2 linked regions of the Pleomorphomonas sp. PLEO genome follow. The protein of the gene in region 1 interacts with the protein of each later gene in a pairwise test. Links are inferred from orthologs where the notes say so. Each region holds a gene or a part of one and is shown on either strand. Other genes may lie near its edges.

Evidence for each region.
Region 2: the proteins of AB6N07_RS13440 (region 1) and AB6N07_RS19860 interact in binary tests that used the Escherichia coli proteins (3 or more experiments, as listed by UniProt). The link is inferred for Pleomorphomonas sp. PLEO from one-to-one orthologs.

Annotation. Positions count from the first base shown.
Region 1 is NZ_CP166625.1:2,894,692-2,897,746, reverse strand. What follows is about bases 17-3,002. They hold AB6N07_RS13440 (cysteine desulfurase), read right to left. Parts: upstream 2,135-3,002; coding sequence 899-2,134; downstream 17-898. Other genes in these bases: sufD (Fe-S cluster assembly protein SufD), read right to left, coding at 2,180-3,002; AB6N07_RS13445 (SUF system Fe-S cluster assembly protein), read right to left, coding at 516-902; AB6N07_RS13450 (ArsR/SmtB family transcription factor), read right to left, coding at 24-377; AB6N07_RS13455 (SRPBCC domain-containing protein), read right to left, coding at 17-34. Also shown: more of AB6N07_RS13455, read right to left, coding at 1-16; more of sufD, read right to left, coding at 3,003-3,055. UniProt on the Escherichia coli protein: Cysteine desulfurases mobilize the sulfur from L-cysteine to yield L-alanine, an essential step in sulfur metabolism for biosynthesis of a variety of sulfur-containing biomolecules.
Region 2 is NZ_CP166625.1:4,279,060-4,282,091, forward strand. The notes cover bases 60-3,022. They hold AB6N07_RS19860 (SufE family protein), read right to left. Parts: upstream 1,771-3,022; coding sequence 1,348-1,770; downstream 60-1,347. Other genes in these bases: AB6N07_RS19850 (DUF2336 domain-containing protein), read left to right, coding at 60-314; AB6N07_RS19855 (MucR family transcriptional regulator), read left to right, coding at 786-1,205; AB6N07_RS19865 (DUF5330 domain-containing protein), read right to left, coding at 1,927-2,304; AB6N07_RS19870 (sensor histidine kinase), read left to right, coding at 2,812-3,022. Also shown: more of AB6N07_RS19850, read left to right, coding at 1-59; more of AB6N07_RS19870, read left to right, coding at 3,023-3,032. UniProt on the Escherichia coli protein: Participates in cysteine desulfuration mediated by SufS. Cysteine desulfuration mobilizes sulfur from L-cysteine to yield L-alanine and constitutes an essential step in sulfur metabolism for biosynthesis of a variety of sulfur-containing biomolecules.

The sequences.
Region 1 (3,055 bases):
GCAATACCAATTCGCGGTCCGCTTTATCGGTCATCGCGTCGCCCTTCTTCGCTCTCAAGTGTACCGAGATAGGTCTCGAGGCGGTCGAGCCGACCCTCCCATACCCGCCGTTGTTCGTCGATCCAGCCGGACGCCGCCGTCAGCGGCCCAGCTTCCAGCCGGCAAGGCCGCCACTGCGCGTTGCGGCTGCGGCTGATCAGCTTCGCCCGCTCCATCACCTTGAGATGCTTGGTCACCGCCGGCAGGGATATGCCGAGCGGCTCGGCGAGTTCGCCGACCGTCGCCTCGCCCTGGCCGAGCCGCGCCAACATGGCCCGTCGCGCCGGGTGCGCCAGCGCCAGAAACACCATATCGAGGTCGGACGCGTATTTACCCATACGGTTAAATGCGCATAGAGAGCCCCAGCCGTCAAGGCAAGGCGGCTAACGGACGGGCGAGACAGTTAACAGACAAGCGGCCACCGGATCGCTCCGGCGGCCACGGGGCTGCGTCATTGAGAAATGGCTAAACGAGGATCAGTACCAGTCGGTGGCGACCTGGGCTTCTTCGCTCATCCGGTCGGGTGTCCAGGGCGGATCGAACACCATGTTGACCTTGACGTCGTAGACGCCTGCCACCACGCCGACGGCGTTCGACACCCAGCCAGGCATCTCTCCGGCCACCGGGCAGCCCGGCGCGGTCAGAGTCATGTCGATGGTGACGAGGCGGTCGTCGTCGATGTCGATCCGATAGATGAGGCCGAGTTCGTAGATGTCGGCCGGAATCTCCGGATCGTACACGGTCTTGAGCGCCGCGATGATGTCGTCGGTGAGGCGTTCGAGATCCACCGGTGCGATGGCTGAACCGGCGACGGTCTCGGGCTGATTGGGCGATGATTCGGCTTGGTCGGTCATCTCGGTCATCCGAACAGGGTCTCGGCCTTCCTGAGGGCCGTGACCAGCGCGTCCACTTCGGAGCGCGTGTTGTAAAGGGCGAAGGAGGCGCGGCAGGTCGATGTCACGCCAAAGCGGGCGAGCAGCGGCATGGCGCAGTGGGTGCCGGCGCGAACGGCGACACCCGAGCGGTCGATGACGGTGGCGACGTCGTGTGCGTGCGCCCCGTCCATGGAGAAGGCGACGATGGCGCCCTTGTCCTTGGTGGTGCCATAGATACGGATGGAGTTCATCTCGCCGAGCCGCTGCATGGCATAGTCGCGCAGATCGGTCTCATGGGCAAGGATGGCCTCGCGGCCGAGGCTTTCCATGTAGCGCAGCGCCGCGCCAAGGCCGATCGCCTGCACGATCGGTGGCGTACCGGCCTCGAAGCGATGCGGCGGCTCATTGTAGGTAACGCCCTCGGTGGTCACCGTCTCGATCATCTCGCCGCCACCCTGCCAGGGCGGCATGGCCTCGAGCAGGTGCTGCTTGCCATAGAGAACGCCGATGCCGGTGGGGCCGTAGACCTTATGGCCGGTCAGCACATAGAAGTCGGCATCCAGCGCCTGAACGTCGACCGGCAGATGGACAGCGCCCTGACTGCCGTCGACCAGCACCACCGCGCCATGGGCGTGGGCGATACGCGTCACGTCGCTGATCGGCACGATGGTGCCGGTGACGTTGGACATCTGCGTGATGGCGACGATCTTCGTACGAGGGGTGAACAGCTTTTCAAAAGCGTCTAGGTCGAAGCTGCCATCGTCGCGAACCGGCGCCCACTTGATGACGACGCCTTTCTTCTCGCGGTGGAAGTTCCACGGCACGATATTGGAATGATGCTCCAGGATGGAGAGGATGACCTCGTCGCCCTCCCCCAGCACCATGCCGCCATAGCTCGCCGCCACTAGGTTGATCGCCTCGGTCGACGAACGGGTGAAGATCACCTGCTCGATGGACGGCGCATTCAGGAAGGCACGCACCGCCTCGCGAGCGTCCTCATAGGCTTCGGTGGCGGCATTCGACAGGTAGTGCAAGCCACGGTGAACGTTGGCATATTCGTGGGTATAGGCGTGGCGCATGCGATCGAGCACGGCCAGCGGCTTCTGCGCTGAAGCACCGTTGTCGAGGTAGACCAGCGGCTTGCCATAGACCTTTTCGGCGAGGATCGGGAAATCCTTGCGAATGGTCTCAACGTCATAGGACGAAACGGACATCGTCATTGTCTCTTGTCTTGGCCGCCCGGCTCTCCAGGCGGCGGTGCCGGCTCACGCTGTTCTGGCTTTCAGCCAGCCCTCGACCCGATGGATGAGGGCGTCATGGACCGCCTGGTTCTGAATCTCGTCGATCGCCTCGCCAAGGAAAGCGAGGATCAACATGCTCTCGGCCTCGGTCTTGGGGATACCGCGCGACAGAAGATAGAACAGGAGATCGTCATCAAGGGCGCCGCAGGTGGCACCATGGCCGCACTGGACGTCATCGGCGAAGATCTCCAGCTCCGGCTTGGCATCGGCCTCGGCCTCCTCGGACAGCAGCAGCGACGCGGTCATCATGCGCGCATCGGTCTTCTGGGCATGCGCCGGCACGGCGATACGGCCGGCGAAGGCAGAGCGCGCTTCGTCGTCGATGACCGCCTTGTAGAGCTCGCGGCTCCGGCAATTCTCGGCACCGTGGACCAGGAACAGCGTCGTATCGGCGTGGCGTCGCCCGCTGAGCATGGTGATGCCACGGAAGCCGGCACGGGCGTCGCGGCCGGTGAATTCGGCGAAGATCTGAGCCCGGGCAAGGCCGGCGCCCAGCGCGGCGTTGAACGTGTCGAAGCTCGCCTCGCGGCCGATCTTCGCCACCAGGGAGGTCAGGCTGACCGCTTCATCCGGCTCGAGCTGAAGACGGATATGGTCGACCTTGGCGCCATCGCCGACGTCGATCACCGTCATCATGTTGGACTGGTGCGCCACGGTATCCAGCGACTCGATCGTCTCGATCAGCGTCAGCTTGGCGCCCTTGCCGACTGTAACGAGGTGGCGCACGGCGGTCGACGCGGCGGGCTCGCCCTCGGCGATATGCACCAGTTCCACCGGACGGACGATCTCCGCCCCGTCGGCGACCGTAATGACGAGGCCGTCGGTCATGAAGGCTGTGTT
Region 2 (3,032 bases), 1.4 Mb from region 1 along the record:
AACCGCTGTCGATCTGCCTGAAGGCAGCCGGCATTGACACCGGGATCGCCACACGGGTCATTCTTTTCTCTGGTGTCGAAGACACGCGCAACTACTTCGACGTCAAACGCCTCGTCGACCTCTATGAGATGGTGTCGCTTCGTTCCGCGCTGCTCTTGGTTGACCGTTGGCGCGGTGCCGCCCTCACGACAAAGCACACCCCCGTTCACGTGCCGCAAAGTCAAACGGGCACACCTGTTCGCGCGGCGACAGCCGGGACCGGCCAGAGCGAGAGGCCGGTGGAAATGCCCCAGGTCAAGCGCGATCGAGCCTGAAGGACAAGTATTCATAGAGCCGCATATTCGGCTTCATGATTGCTGCATGCCCCTCGTTTTTTGACAGATCTTGCGCTTTTCTGATCGCACCGGACTATTTGCACGGTGACGCCTCGGGAAAAACGTGACGATTCGCTCGCCTCGACGTGTCGGTTAACTATCCCAAACACGAGTTTGCGCGTCGCTCCAGCGACACCCCATCAAGGCACAGGCAACTTTAGTGTGCAGTAAGCGTCTTGCGGGAGTTTTCCTAGCATTCGCTGTTGGGAAAAGCGGTTTTCATCGTATTGGCGCCGCCCTTGTCTAAGTTCCACTTGTTTTCATTTTTGAAGCGCTGTAATGAGGTGTCCGATAGCAGATCATGGGTTTGTTGCGGTTTTGCAGGTAGAATTCGTTGAAAAGTTTTCGCCTGGCGGAGAAGTTAACGAGACGCAACAGAAATATCCAAATTCAAGCAGGACAGGTACCAAGATGAGCGAGATGGAAGACGACCTGACGATAATCGACCTTGCCGCGCATATCGTCGCCGCTTACGTCGGAAATAATTCCGTTCCGGCCGCGGAACTGCCGAACCTAATCTTCGACGTTGTGGGCGCTCTTAACCGCGTGCAGGGTGGTGCTCCGCAGGAAGTCGAAGCTGAGCCGGTTCGCCCGGCCGTCCCGGTCAAGAAGTCGGTCACCAACGACTATATCATCTGCCTTGAGGACGGAAAGAAGTTCAAGTCGCTCAAGCGGCACCTGCGCACTCACTACAACATGTCGCCGGAAGAATACCGCGAGAAGTGGAGCCTGCCGGCTGACTACCCGATGGTCGCTCCCAACTACGCTGCGGCCCGTTCGGACCTCGCCAAGAAGATGGGACTTGGTCAGCAGCGTCGCCGCACCCGCTGATCGGTTTTGCCTGACGAATGATGACAAGCCCGGCCATATGGTCGGGCTTTTCTTTTTCCCTCGCCTTGACACCACTGACGATGGCCTGCCGCTAAATCGTTGTCTGGGCAGCCCGTCGACATTCCGGCTCTGGCGTGGCGTCTTAGACCTTGGCTTCCTGGGCAATCTTGCGTAACCGCTCCACCATGGACCTCAGTCCATTGGAGCGTTGGGGCGTCAGGTGTTCGCGAAGGTTCAATTCATTGAAGATCGCTTCGGGATCGATTGATAGCACCTCAGAGACGTGCTTGCCCGAGTAGGTGGCATGGAGGATGGCAATCAGCCCCTTGACGATCAGGGCGTCGGAATCGCCGACAAAGGTCAGCACCGGATCAACCTTGTCGTCGGCAAGATGAGGCTTGAGCCAAACCTGGCTGACGCAGCCGCGCACTTTGTTATCGTCGCTATGATCGCCCTCGGCGAGCGGCTCCAGCTCCTTGCCGAGTTCGATGACGTAGCGGTAGCGATCTTCCCAATCGTCGAGAAGCGAGAAGTTTTCCCGGATTTCCTCGAGGGTCGTCGCCACGTTCCGTCTCCATGTCTGTCGCGCCGCCTCGGTATAGACCGCTGGCGGTGGTAAAGAAAGAGACCGCCGGACCAGGGGTCACGGCGGTCGAGTTCCCAGCGAACGTGGTCGCCGGGCAGGGAAATAATGGCGGCGGGCGGAAGGCCGACAGGCGAATCAAATACCCTGCGGCGCCTTGCCCGGGCCGCGCCAAGCGGGGGCGAGATCGTTAGAAGTCAGCGTCCCGTGATTGACGCTCGATGTACTGGCCTTGTCAGCGAGCGAACGATCGATGAAGTCGTAGACCATGCGGGCGCCAGTCTGGGCCTTCAGTAGGAAGGTCGTGGCGACCCGCCCACCAATCTCGCAGGCGGTGGGGTTGCGGCCACAAAAGCCGCTCATATCCGAGAAGGTCGCCTGGGCGGCGGTTGCCGCTTCGAGCGCGCCGATGGGCTGTACCCTGGCCGTCTGAGCCTGCTGCTCAGCCGTGTGATCAACGGGGATCAGGAATATGACGACGGACAACCAGAATGCCGTCCTGAGAAGAAACATCATGTTGCACTTCCCTGTTGTTCATCGCCCTTTGCGGGGCGTTCGGATCTTTCGCGGCTGAAACCGTCGCTGTCCGTTTCATGTTCCCCGATCTAGCAGGGACGTTTTAGGATCAAATTAGACCGATCATTCAAATCACACAGAAATTCGACGAAAATTTGAGTCCAATTTTATCAATCGACCCCGCCTGCGACGAACCAACACGAAATCATGAGGTTTATCGCGAGTTTCCGGTTGTCGGCATAGGCTGTTCACCCACGCTTAACCGTGAATTCGATCTTTTCGACCAAATCCCTTTTTGAGGGCGTCTCACCCCCTCGCGTCGTGCCCCCCATCAACATTCCATAAAGGCGCACGTGGCACCGTGGTTTCAGAAAAGACAAATGACCCGTACCCGAATCCTACCCGCCGACAACGGGGAGTCTTCGGAAATTCAGGGTCGGCATGCCGGCGGCGACCTCGGGATTGTTCCCGCTAGGGTTGCCGAGCCGCCTGCGATGGGGATGCGTGTTGCGTAACCGAGAGATCAGAGCCGCACTGGAGCGCTCGTTCGATCACCTTGTACATAGCTCGGTGGTTGACGACCCGGTTGAGGTCAACAGGCATAGGGGTTTCATCGCCTCGCATCTTATCAGCGGCTTTTCCGCATTCGGCCTGATTCCGCCAGCGCTCGCCATCGATGCGTCATCAGCGGGGTTCACGGCGACCACTCTGTCGATCCTCGGGCTGGA